3 regions of the Bacillus sp. KNSH39 genome follow, and region 2 is predicted to be linked to each of the others. Evidence: riboswitches for the same ligand, from Rfam matches in the RefSeq annotation. Region 2 holds a riboswitch; each other region holds the start of a gene.

The links. A riboswitch is a leader RNA that binds a small molecule or an ion and turns the genes downstream of it on or off. The one in region 2 is predicted to bind thiamine pyrophosphate.
Region 1: it holds a riboswitch for thiamine pyrophosphate, as region 2 does, so the genes downstream of both, thiC (phosphomethylpyrimidine synthase ThiC) here and thiT (energy-coupled thiamine transporter ThiT) in region 2, are expected to answer to the same signal.
Region 3: it holds a riboswitch for thiamine pyrophosphate, as region 2 does, so the genes downstream of both, tenA (thiaminase II) here and thiT (energy-coupled thiamine transporter ThiT) in region 2, are expected to answer to the same signal.

What each region holds. Positions count from the first base shown of each region.
Region 1 covers NZ_JBQXYO010000001.1:3,573,019-3,577,723, forward strand. Annotated here, with positions in the region: gene ACUL40_RS18335 (arsenic transporter) at 1-1,081, shown strand, start outside; gene thiC (phosphomethylpyrimidine synthase ThiC) at 1,183-2,943, opposite strand; TPP riboswitch at 3,056-3,171, opposite strand; partial or broken gene lldP (L-lactate permease) at 3,243-4,705, opposite strand, start outside.
Region 2 covers NZ_JBQXYO010000001.1:3,185,440-3,190,144, forward strand. Annotated here, with positions in the region: gene feoB (ferrous iron transport protein B) at 1-975, opposite strand, end outside; gene ACUL40_RS16325 (FeoA family protein) at 972-1,199, opposite strand; TPP riboswitch at 1,394-1,495, shown strand; gene thiT (energy-coupled thiamine transporter ThiT) at 1,583-2,251, shown strand; gene ACUL40_RS16335 (sensor histidine kinase) at 2,459-4,312, opposite strand; gene ACUL40_RS16340 (response regulator transcription factor) at 4,309-4,705, opposite strand, start outside.
Region 3 covers NZ_JBQXYO010000001.1:4,606,153-4,610,857, reverse strand. Annotated here, with positions in the region: gene ACUL40_RS23550 (ABC transporter permease) at 1-633, opposite strand, end outside; gene ACUL40_RS23545 (ABC transporter ATP-binding protein) at 633-1,382, opposite strand; gene tenA (thiaminase II) at 1,351-2,046, opposite strand; TPP riboswitch at 2,132-2,235, opposite strand; TPP riboswitch at 2,296-2,407, opposite strand; gene ACUL40_RS23535 (SH3 domain-containing protein) at 2,677-3,831, shown strand; gene ACUL40_RS23530 (hypothetical protein) at 3,837-4,169, shown strand; gene ACUL40_RS23525 (DUF3965 domain-containing protein) at 4,410-4,705, opposite strand, start outside.

The DNA of each region.
Region 1 (4,705 bases), 390 kb from region 2:
TTCTGGACGCCGTCTATACTGGTATATTCAATTATTATGTTTTCTTATGACTCTTTTATTTAATAACGACGGTAGTATTTTAATTACAACTCCCATTTTAATTCTTCTTCTAAAAAACCTTCAATTAAAACCACATCAACAAATTCCTTATTTATTAAGCGGAGCTTTAATCGCTACCGCATCTAGTGCACCAATTGGTGTAAGTAATATCGTAAACTTAATTGCATTAAATATCGTTAATATGACTCTTTATATGCATACTGCTATGATGTTTGTACCTGCAACATTAGGCTTATTATTTATGTCATGGCTCATGTATACAGTTTTGAAGAAAAAACTTCCGAAAAAATTACCTGTTTCTTCATATGATATTGAAGAAATTTTCTTCACGAAAAACTTCCATCCACTAAAAGGAAATAATTCTGTTGATACGAAACAAAAACGGACAAGATTCATGTTAAAAGTATTAGGTTTCGTCTTCCTGATGCGCTGTCTTCTATTCGTTGCATCCTTCTTATCCATCCCAATTGAAATCGTTGCAGTACTTGGTTCACTCGTTCTTCTCATTTGGAGATGGTACTACTTACGAACAAATCCTGTCGACATTTTGAAAAAGACACCGTGGCACATTTTAATTTTCGCCTTCTCTATGTACGTCATTATTTACGGACTCCACAACGCAGGATTAACAGCTGCACTTGTACAATGGCTCGAGCCAATTGTGAATCAGCATCTACTCTATGCTAGCTTTGCAATGGGCGGACTTGTATCCATCCTCTCTAACGTCTTCAATAACCATCCTGCCCTTATGATTGGTACAATCACATTAACAGAAATGGGACTAGATCCAGTCACATTAAAAACAATCTATCTTGCAAACATCATTGGTAGTGACATCGGTTCACTATTACTACCAATTGGTACACTAGCTTCACTCATTTGGATGTATATTCTGAAACAAAACAAAATTAAAGTAAAATGGAAAGACTATTTAAGTGTATCCCTTATCGTTATCCCGCTCACAACAGTCGTCACACTATTCCTCTTATTCTACTGGGTACATCTCTTCTTTGCCTTATAAACAACAGAAGCCCCATTTGCTACCGTCTTAGCAAATGGGGCTTCTTCTATAATAAAGTTAGGTACTACAGTGTGATCAATCAAGTAAAGAGGTGTAACATATTATTGATATAAATGACTACCAGCTTCTTTAAATTCTTCTGCTTTCTCTTTCATTCCTTTTTCAATTGCTTCTGTCGTTTCTAAATCATTTTCTTTTGCATACTCACGAATATCATGCGAAATTCTCATACTACAAAACTTCGGTCCACACATTGAACAGAAGTGAGCTGTCTTTGCCCCTTCTGCAGGCAACGTTTCATCATGATATTCCATCGCACGTTCAGGATCTAAAGATAAATTAAATTGATCGCGCCAACGGAATTCGAAGCGTGCTTTTGAAAGTGCATCATCACGCTGATGAGCCGTTTTATGTCCTTTCGCAAGATCAGCCGCATGCGCTGCAATTTTATACGTAATAACACCCGTGCGTACATCATCTTTGTTTGGCAAACCTAAATGTTCTTTCGGCGTTACATAACAAAGCATCGCTGTTCCAAACCAGCCAATCATCGCAGCTCCAATTGCAGATGTAATATGGTCATAACCTGGTGCAATATCTGTCGTTAGCGGCCCAAGTGTGTAAAACGGCGCGCCCTGACAAACATCAAGCTCTTTCTCCATATTCTCTTTAATTAAGTGCATCGGTACGTGTCCAGGTCCTTCAATCATAACTTGCACATCATGTTTCCAAGCAATTTTGGTTAATTCGCCAAGTGTTTCAAGCTCAGAAAACTGTGCTTCGTCATTTGCATCTGCAATAGACCCTGGACGTAATCCATCTCCAAGAGAGAACGAAACATCGTACTGCTTCATAATTTCACAAATCTCTTCAAAGTGAGTATATAGGAAGTTTTCTTTATGATGGAATAAACACCACTGCGCCATAATCGAACCACCGCGCGAAACGATACCTGTCGTACGCTTTGCCGTGATTGGAATGTAACGAAGCAATACACCAGCGTGAATCGTAAAGTAATCAACGCCTTGCTCCGCCTGCTCAATTAACGTATCACGATATACTTCCCACGTTAAATCTTCTGCAATTCCGTTTACCTTTTCAAGCGCTTGATAGATCGGTACAGTTCCAACTGGTACAGGTGCGTTACGAATAATCCACTCACGCGTCGTATGAATATTTTTACCTGTAGATAAATCCATAATCGTATCTGCACCCCAGCGCGTTGCCCATGTCATCTTCTCTACTTCTTCTGCAATCGAAGAAGATACAGCTGAGTTTCCGATATTCGCATTTACCTTCACATGAAAATTACGCCCGATGATCATCGGTTCAGCTTCTGGATGATTAATATTCGCTGGTAAAATAGCGCGGCCTTCTGCGATTTCCTTACGAACAAACTCCGGCTCTACCCCTTCACGAATCGCAACATACTCCATCTCAGACGTAATAATGCCATTACGTGCATAGTGCATTTGCGTAACGTTTGCACCTTGCTTTGCTCTAAGTGGCTTGCGATCCATCTGCGGGAAAACAGGTGTATGTTTCGAAGCCACTTTCACACCGTCATCCTCTGGTTTCACTTCACGCCCTTCGTATGCTTCTACATCACCACGCCCCATAATCCAAGAATGGCGCGGCGTTGGAATCCCCTTTTCTAACTCCACTTTATACTCAGGATCCGTATAAGGGCCGCTCGTATCATACACACGAATTGGCGGATTTGGAACGCCATTTGTTTCGCTTTGTTCAATCTCACGCATCGGTACTTTCATGCCTTCTCGTGGCCCATCCACATATACTTTCTTACTCCCTGGTAAACTCGATTTCAATTCAATTTGCTCAGCTGAAACAGATTGTTTCATAATTTTTGTTGCCCCCCTGTACGTGACAAGGACGAGATATGGCCAGCGTATGCCAAAATAAAAAGAGCCAGGTCCATAAAAAAATAAGGACCTGGCTCATAAAGACATCATTATGTAAAGCCGTTAACTTCCCTACGCTGGTACGAGCCAGATCAGGTCCAAAGGGTTAAGAAGTTCACGCGCTTCTCTCTCAGCCTACGCATACGTTAGGCACCCCTAGTTTATCACTGATTTAATTTTCAATACTTTCCCATCATACACCATAATCTGAAAAATTCAAAGCTTATTTCTTTTGCTCTTTACGGAATCATCCACGTTAAATAATACGCCTGCACATACGTCATAATACCAACAATAATTACGAAGAATAAGCTATGCTTCACTGTAAAACGGAACAAATCCGATTCTTTTCCAGCAAGACCAACCGCTGCACAAGCGATCGCAATCGACTGCGGGGAAATCATTTTACCTGTTACACCGCCTGTTGTATTTGCTGCAACGAGAAGCACTTCAGATACGCCGACTTGCTGCGCTGTAATGGCTTGTAAATTTGAGAACAGTGCATTTGCAGACGTATCAGACCCTGTTAGGAATACGCCAATCCAGCCTAAGAATGGTGAGAAGAACGGGAATAGGCCGCCAGTTCCGGCTAATGCTAACGCTAACGTAGAAGATAGACCAGAATAGTTTGCGATAAATGCAAACCCTAGTACGAATCCGATAGATAGAATTGGCATTTTTAATTCGCTTAACGTTTCTTTAAATGTCACTACTGCATCTTTTACATTCATTTTCAAAATAAACATGGAAATGATACAAGCAATTAAAATCGCCGTTCCGGTTGCTGATAATACATCAAACTTCAAAATTGCCTCGTAAGGCGTTGATTTATTTACAATCGGCTCTGCTTTCATTACTAGATTATGCAGACCTGGAATTTCAAACTTAAATACAAGACTTGCTAAAGCCCCTCCTGGAGCGAATAATGCCTTAAAGAAACTTTGGCTCCAAATGACTACCATAACCGTTAATACGATAAATGGAGACCATGCCTTCACTACTTTTCCAAACGTTAATTTCGGCATCGATGCTACTGTCGTTGTTGCTGCTACTTCACTATTTGCTTGCCCGGATTGATAAATTTCTTTCGGCTGCCAAACTTTTAAGAACAGCGCTAAACTAATTAAACTTACAAGTGCCGATGTAATATCCGGAAGTTCTGGTCCTAAAAATGTCGCTGTAATGAACTGCGTAATCGCAAATGAACTACCCGCTACAAATAACGCAGGCCACGTTTGTCGTATCCCCTTAAATCCATCCATTAAAAATACGATAAAGAATGGCACAAATAATGATAGGAACGGTAATTGATGCCCAGCCATTTGTCCAATTTTATGTGGATCAATACCTGTTACTTGTCCAGCAACTGTAATCGGAATTCCCATCGCTCCGAACGCCACTGGTGCAGTATTTGCAATCAAACAAAGACCTGCTGCGTATAAAGGATTTAACCCAAGCCCCGCAAGAAGTGCTGCTGTAATCGCTACTGGTGCCCCAAATCCTGCCGCTCCTTCTAAAAATGCTCCAAATGAAAATCCAATTAAAATAACGAGTAGACGATGATCGTTCGTAATCGATAATACCGATGCACGAATCACATCGAATTGACCTGTTTTCACAGAAATTTTATATAAAAATACCGACATAATGATAATCCAAGCAATTGGCCATAATCCGTATAAGAAACCATATCCGGTCGCTG
Region 2 (4,705 bases):
AATACTTGTAAGTCCAGCCGTCACCCAATCCGTAAGCTGGCCACCAAAAAACTCATCTAACATATCCGATAAAGGTGTACCAATCCACGTAAACGTAACCTGAAAAATAAAAAACATAACTGCTAAAAAGATTGGAAGTCCTAAAATTTTATGTGTAATTAATCTATCAATTTTTTCTGAAAAAGGAATTTTTCCTTCTTTCTCATGCTTCATAACATTTGTTTTTAACTTTTCAATATACGCTTCACGAGTTTTGTAAATGTGCTCTTCTAACGTACAATCAAGTCTTCCTTCTAAGCGAGATCGAATGGCTATGAGTTCCTTATAAATTGGTAATGCTTTCATTTCTTTTTCTACTACTTCGTTATTGCTTAAAAATTGAAGTGCTAACCATCTCGGATGCTCGTAATTCGCTGTCTCTAAAAGAGCAATTACTTCTCCAATTCCTTCATCCATTTGTACACCATATGAAATAAGGAATGGCTTTTTCTCTTTTTTGTCATTTTTTTTAAGAGTCGTAAGCAGTTCTTCACAGCCTTTTCCACTTCTTGCAACAACAGGAACGACTGTTACACCTAATAGCTCTGATAATCGTTTTACATCAATGACAATTCCTCTTTGCTTCGCCACATCAACCATGTTTAAACCAATTGAGACTGGCTTACCAAATTCAAGTAATTGCAACGTTAAATGCATATTTCTTTCAAACTGCGAGGAATCTACGATATTTAACATATGATTAAATTCTTCTGTTAATAGAAAGTTTGTTACAACACCTTCATCACGTGAAACTGGATTTAAATCATACACACCTGGCAAATCAATTAATGTTCCTTGTCTATCTTTTAATTTACCAACCTTCTTTTCTACTGTTACACCGCTCCAGTTTCCTACGTATTCATAAGAACCAGTAAGTGCATTAAATAATGATGTCTTCCCTGTATTCGGATTCCCTAGCAAAGCTACCTTATTCACGCTAATTCCACCTTTATCATTTTCGCGTCACAATGACGAATACTAATTAACTGTCCACGACACTCCAATGTACAAGGACCTTTGAACATCGCTTTCTGTTTCAGGCGAAGTTCGCTTCCTTCAGCAAGACCGAAAGCAGCTAGTCTACGCTTTAATAGCTGATCTAAAGACTGAATACTTTTTACTAACACTTTCTCTCCAATTTTAATATCTACTAAGCTCATAACCTTCCCCCTCAGAAGAGAATGATAATTATTTTCAAAAAAATTATACCACACCCAATTTCTCTTGTACTATACCCTTTTGCTTCATATTTATTAACATTTCGCTACAATTCTATTTCAATTATTGTCATACTGTATTCGTTTGCCATTCTCATCCATTTCGCTTACAATAAACAATAACAAATAAAGAATCTCGTTATCACTGGGGGAGCCATGCCGCTGAGAGGGAACACTTCGTTCCGACCCTTCGAACCTGTTAGTTAATGCTAACGCAGGGATTGTGCAAACGTCCGAAATACATACCTCATTTTTATTTACGTATTTCGTATCCTCCTATGATATCTATTCTTTTTTTGTACAACTTGGATTTAGGGGGAGACAACATGCGTAACACCAATTTACAAGCGATGATCGAATCTGCTATTCTTGCAGCCTTCGCCATGATTATCGATATTTTACCATTATCACTTAAACTTCCAACAGGCGGTTCTATCTCATTCGCTATGATTCCTATTTTTATTATTGCTTACCGCTGGGGCTTTAAATCAGCTTTCTTAGGCGGTTTAGTTTGGGGACTATTACAAATTGTCGTGGGAGATGCTTATATTTTAACACCTGTTCAAGCATTCATTGAGTACTTCATTGCCTTTGCTTTTATCGGATTTGCTGGCTTATTCTATCGTCCAATTCAAAAAGCACTTTTAACATCCAATGAAAATAGCTTAGAACAATCAAATTTAGGTAACCGTAAACACAAACATTCATCAAAACAAAATCAGGGTAAGAAAGTCCTTGCTTATATTATCCTTGCTACATTTATCGGTAGCTTTGCTCGCTATTTCTGCCACTTTATTGCCGGCATTATTTTCTGGGGACAATATGCGCCGAAAGGTCAATCAGCTGTGTTATATTCATTAATCGTAAATGGAAGTACAATGCTTGGTTCTTTTATTTTATGTACCGTTTTACTTATATTTTTATTTATCACTTCACCACGATTATTCAAAAGCATCAGTGCTTATCAAATGAATACACAAAAAAAGGGCGCTTAATGAGCGCTCTTTTTTCATATCGTAATATCAATTAAAAATACAATAAATGCGCAAAAGAAAATAAATACCATTATACTTAGCCAATTGCTATGCACGGTTCATCGACTCCTTACATAACCTCATATTCTAAACAAATTATACTGATTAAAAATAAAGATTAGGTAAAGATAATATGAAAATAAATTAAAAAAGCATAGATCATATTGTCTACGCTTTTTTCGGTAAATAGAAATAAAATAATACACCATCTTCTGTATTTTCTGCCCCATATTCAGCATCATGTAGTTCTAAAATATTCTTTGAAATAGCAAGCCCAAGCCCCGTCCCACCTTGTGAACGCTGACGAGCTGTATCCACGCGATAAAAACGATCCCAAATTTTATCTAATTGCTCTTCTTCAATATGAGTACCTTTATTTTCAATGCACACTTTTATACGATTCTTCTCATCTATTGTAGAAATAATAATATCCTCTTTATTTGGTGTATATCGTATAGCATTCGTAATGAAGTTCACGATGACTTGTTCAATCCGGCCTTGATTTGCAATCACTTCAAATGAACTTATATTTTTATGAATATGAAGTTCTTTTTTCTCTATTTCCACAGATAGATGTTCACATATACCTTCAATTACTGTATCAATATAAAACGAATCTTTTTTCATTTTATATGTACCAGATTCAAATTTAGCTAACTCAAGCATATCCAAAATTAACGTATCCATTTTGTCTACTTCTCTCTCCATCGCCTGAAAATAATACTCTTTTTTATGTTCAGCTACCCCATCTTTTAAAATAGAAATACAGCTTTTCATAATACTTAGCGGTGTTTTTAATTCATGTGAAACACCAGAAATGAATTCTTTTCGCGTCTTTTCTAACTTTCTTTCCTTTTCAATATCTTCTTCTAACTGTCCAATATGCGAATGGAGTTTATTTGATAGCACATTAATATTTTTCGATAAATCTCCAATTTCATCTTTCGAAGTAATCGGTATTTTTTCTGTGAAGTCTAAATGCGCTATTTTCTTTGTTGTATCATTTATTTTCAATAATGGCTTTGCAATTTGTTTTGAGTAATAGAACGAAGCTAGAAAAATAAGAACGACTACAAATGCAATGATATAGATATAATAATCTTGCACCATTTGTACAGCTTCATCTACCGGCTGTAAAGAAGCCATCGCATAAATATATGTTACCGATCCGTCTTTTTCTTTTATTGGTTTCATTAATAATTTATATTTTATATCATTCTTTTCGTAGTCCATTGTCTTTGTTGAATACTCTATTTGATTACTCTCTTTTAGTAACACATCCGTTTGAAATTCTTTTATACTATCCAAAAATAAAGTGTTTTTATAAATTGGATTTACGGGGCCTTTTACATCTGGAAACTGTACTTTCGTAACACGCCCTCCTATGTAAACATCTGGTTCTTGAGCAGCTTGCTCCCGAACAGCCGGCTTCTTTTCCTTACCAACTTGTTCCACAGCTGCTTTCTTTTTCTCCTCATTTAATTTACTCATTTTCTCATTAAATGCTTTTTCTAACGGTTTATTAGATCCGCTTAAATTCTGCTTAGATAAAGAAAAAGAAAATGGAATAAAACTATCTTCTTTTCTCACTCCAGAAAAATAAATTTCTTGCCCTAAAAAATGCTCCGATAATTTATTATCAATCTCCTCTATATTGACGAGATTGCCTAAAGGAATTTTAAATATTTGTTGTCCAAAGCTCTTTTGTTGCCTACGATCTATCGTTACCTCAAAATAAAAATCATCTGCATGTTTTAAATTCCCGTTCTTATCTAATGTCGTAATCCACGTATTATTTTCTCTTAAAAAGTCTTGCTCTAGTTTCTGAATTTCTTCTGCATTTCCTGCATGATTTAAATAGTTCTTCTCAAAGGAATTTAAATTCACTTTAATATCTTCCACTTTTCGATTCGCATAATATTGTTTAAAAAATATCGTTTGTCCAATAAATATCGTCGCTAAAATTAACATGCATAATGCTGTTGTAAGAGTAAATAATTTTAGAACAATCCCTTTTCTCATATATTCCCCTCAAATTTATAACCAGTTCGTACTACAGTTGTAATATACTTTGCTTTCTCTCCTAATTTATTTCTTAAATTACGAATATGGCTATTCACCGTTCGATCATCGCCAGCAAATTCATATCCCCAAATTCTTGAAATGAGTTGCTCTCGCGTTAAAACAATTCCTTGATTTTTCATGAAATACGCTAATATTTCAAATTCTGTATGCGTTAAATTAATATCGGTTCTATCTACCGTAACAGTGCGAGACGGAAAATGAACGTGAATACCGTGGATTGATAATGTATCATCTTCATTCTCTAAAAGTTGCTTTGTCACTTTTCTGCTTTCTAATAACCTTTTCGCTCTTGCTAATAAAATTGGCGGACTATACGGCTTCGTCACATAG
Region 3 (4,705 bases), 1.4 Mb from region 2:
CGTCATCATTCTCTTACTGAAATATCCAAGCCCAGCTTGTGCACCGAGCCATTCTCCAATTGCTGCTCCGATAACACTAAGCGGAACTGCAATTTTTAAAGCTGAGAAAAAATAAGGAAGAGCAGACGGCAACTTTAATTTAAGAAAAATATCTCTTTTTGTTGCTCCATATGTAACTAAGAGCTCCTCCCATTCTTTTTTCGTACTACGCAGTCCATCATACGTATTGACCGCAATTGGGAAAAACGTAATTAAAACTGTGACAACAACCTTACTCCAAATTGTATATCCAAACCATAAAACAAATAGCGGAGCAAGCGCAGTAATTGGAATCGTTTGTGAAGCAACTAATAATGGATAAAATGCTCTTTCCATCCATGTACTCGCATTCATTAACATCGCTAGCCCTACACCTAATACGATAGAGATAACAACACCTATTAAAACGACGTATAACGTTGCAGGTAAATGAACTGTAAATAATATGTCTTTTAGTTTCCATATCTTCATTACAATCGCAGACGGTGACGGTAAAATGTACATCTCATCTACAATTCTTGCTCCTATTTCCCACACAGCTAGTAAAATACTAGAAAGTGTAATAGCAGGAACTAATTCTTTCAATCGGTTCATCACACAAGTACCTGCCTTTGTAACATACTAAGAAGCTCATCTTTCAGCGCTAATACTTCCGGTTTATATAAATCTTTTCGTGTTCTGTTATGATCAAGCGGTACAGTCCGCTCAGTCAAAGTCGTTATCGGCTGCTGTTCCACTACTAAAACTCTGTTTGAAAGAAATAACGCTTCTTCAACATCATGAGTAATGAATAAAATTGTTTTTTCCCACTCTTGCCATTGTTCAAACAACCATTCTTGCAAAGAGGTCTTCGTTAAAGCATCCAACGCACTAAATGGTTCATCTAACAGCAATATCTCCCCGCCTGTTAATAAAGTTCGAATAAAAGATACACGTTGTCTCATCCCACCAGATAAATCTTTCGGATATTTTTGCTCATACCCTTGCAAACCAAATTTATGTAACAGTTCCTTTGCCTTTACTTCTGCTTCTTTCTTCTGTACACCTTGGCACTCTAGCGGCAGGGCAGCATTCTCAATAATTGTTCTCCACGGCAAAAGCATATCTTTTTGCGGCATATATCCTACAGGATGGTTCTTTGTTTCTGTCAGTTCTATCTGTCCAGTACTTACCTTTTCTAGACCTGTAATAAGGCGAAATAAAGTACTTTTTCCACATCCACTCGGTCCGATAATACTGACAAACTCTTTCTCATATATAGAAGCATTTAATTCATGGATGATTGGTTTCTCATCGTAATGAAAAGAAACATTATGAAACTGTAGTATGTTCTTGCTCCTCAAATCCCCACATCTCCTTACGATAGGACATATCCCAGAATAAATATTCAAATCGACTGGAATATAAGAAGATCTCCTCTAATCTTTCTAGTTCTTTCTCAGACTTTCCAACTGCCATTTCATTTAATAAATCTATTAACCAAATACAAAGATTACCGTATTCTTCCGAACTATATCCTTGAATCCACTCACCAAAAAACTCATGATCTCTTGCTCCAGGAATATCATTTAAACGCTTTCCAATTTCCCAATAGCTCCACATACATGGAAGAAGCGCTGCTATTAATTCCGCAAGTGTGCCATTTTGAGATACAGACATCATGTAATTTGTATAAGCTAAATTTTTAGCAGATGGTTTCGCAGACTCTATCTCCTCTATAGAAATTCCAAGTCTTTTTGCATATTGTTTATGGATTGTCATTTCGCCATTTAATATTCCATCAATTTGTTCAGCGAACTTTCCCATCACTTGTGGATTCGTTGCTTTTACAACACCAATCGCATATAACTTTGCATAATCTAGCAGATATAAATAATCTTGAATAATATAATACTGGAATTTATCTTTTTCTAACGTGCCATCTCCCATACCCACTACAAACGGATGATTATGACTCATCTCCCAAACCGGTTGCACAGTTTCTAATAATCTATCGCAAAATTTCATTTCTCTATCCCCTTTCAATATATGTATCTAAATAAAAAACCACTTCTATATATAAGAAGTGGTTACAGCAAATAAAGTTATACATTTATTCGATGTTCCACTTCCCTTCGCTAGTATTACCTAGATCAGGTGTTGTAAGGGTTAAGGATTATTCCTCTCTCAGCAAGTCAAGCACCCCTAGTGGTTTCAATATGAAATTTTCAAATAAAAAAGCCCCGTTTCTATACGCAAAGAAACGGGGACTCATTGTTAGTGTCCGAATTGCTTCCCTACGCTAGCATAATCTAGATCAGGTAATAAAAAGGATCAAAGGCTTACGGCCTACTCTCAGCTGGCAACACCAGCTCTCCTAGCAAACTATAAAATTATCACTGTCAGTATAACACCCTAATAAGACATCATCAACTTTTTTAATTTTCTTAATTGTCAACATAATATCAAAATTATACAATACATACATTCTATTTTAGAAAATAAAACCCCAATTAATTGTATAAAAAGGAATCATTATCCTCAAAAAATTTATTTTTATATTGATTTCATATTACATTTATGTGAATACCCCCACTATATTATATCTTTATACTATAATAAAATTACAACTATACAACTAGAGGAGGTCTCTATTCCATGAATATGAAAGCTACTGCTTTAACAGCAACTACTGTAGTGATTGCTTCTTTACTTCCTTCTATGGGTGAAACAAATGTACAAAAAGCAAACGCTGAACAATTATCTAATATTAAAACTGGGTATGTCAAAGTCGATCAAGTAGCATTACATACAGAAGATAACGTAAAAAGCACATCAATTGATACAATTCGCTTTAATACAAAAGTGAACATCATTGAAACAACTAATGGTTGGTATAAAGTGTCTGTTCATAATAAAGTAGGTTATGTACAAAAAGATGCTATTTTACTAAAAAACAAACTTCAATCTAATGATCAATACATCGTTAATGCTAATGCATTAAACGTTCGCTCTGAACCTAATTTAGAATCTTCCATTTTAGATGTATTACCAAATGGTAAGTTTATTACCGTTCAAGAAGATCAAGGCGAATGGTATAAAATATCACATAATGGCCAAACAGGTTACGTACAAAAAGCATTCATCTCTAATGGTTCACAACCCTTAGTAAAAGGAATCACCGTTCAAAATAATACAAAATATACTGTTGCAACACCTAATCTAAATGTACGTAGCACAGCTAGTACAAGTAGCGCTCTACTCGGTTCATTACAAAACGGTACTCAAGTACAAGTAGTAGAAACTGTAGGTACTTGGTATAAAATTCGTTTTGGCACAGGATACGGATATGTAGCAAAACACTATGTAGTACAAAATCAACCACAAGCTAAAACAGATCAGCCTTCATCAATTCCAGCTGCTTTCAAATTCCCCGCTCAAGGAAGAATTAGCTCAACCTTTGATATACGCTGGGAACAAATGCATTATGGTATAGATATTGCCGCTCCAGGAAACGTCTCTATCCAAGCTGCTGCTGCAGGTAAAGTTGTGAAATCTTATTATTCAGCTAGCTATGGCAATGTTGTTTTCATTGCGCATCAAATCAATGGGAAATTATATACAACTGTTTATGCTCATATGAAGGATCGCACTGTACAAGCTGGTGATCAAGTACAAACTGGACAATTAATAGGTCATATGGGAAACACAGGTCATTCATACGGGCAACATCTTCATTTTGAATTACATAATGGAGAATGGAATTTTGAAAAAACAAATGCAGTAAATCCACTGCCATATTTAGTTAGGTAAATTGTATGCCACGCAATATACCTCTTATAATTGAATACGTAGCCTTTTTAGGTTTAATCTGTTGTTTAATCATTTACAATACAAACATTGTATTTTTATCTATTATTATTGCTTTTGTTGCATTAGAAATTATGATGGAATCATTTCAAGTGCAACTAAAACAAAAAATTGCCCATATTTATAATGCTATTTTTCTTTTGAGTGCTCTCATAACAAATATAATTAGTAATGGCTTTTATTTATCTACTGTATTTCCAGTATTCTTTATGGCTGTTTTATTATTTGTAGCTAGATATATTAATGTCCCTTATAACCAAAAACGAAAACAAGAAGCTTAGAAAGAGGAGACACTGTGTACCAATCTTTCAAAGATACTCCAATAAAATACATATTGCATTTGTATAAGAAAGCCAATACTTTTTTTGGTATACAAGGAAGTTATACTGCACAACTTCTCCTATATGGAATGTTGTTTCTTGTCTTAATCACTTTCTCCTTGTTTTACTAACAAAAAAGGATCTCACATAAACTGGAGATCCTTTTTAATTTATATTAATTTTTCATATCGAAAATATTGTTTATCCACAAGCATATTTTTCATAAATAAAGCTCAGATTATATTTTTTCTCTAAGCTCATTCGTTGTTCGTCATCGCACCAATAGAAAAGAATATCATGAATCGTTGCGTAACGCTTATTTTTAAGAAATAGCCTAAAAAATGATGGTAAACAATCATGTAATTGTATAAATATATAATTGCGTAGTGTTTCTTCTTTATATTCAATGCCCTTACAAATATACAGTAATTCTTCACAATAATATGCATGCTGTGGAACTTGTATCATTTCGAAAAATGGCACATAAGATAGTAGCT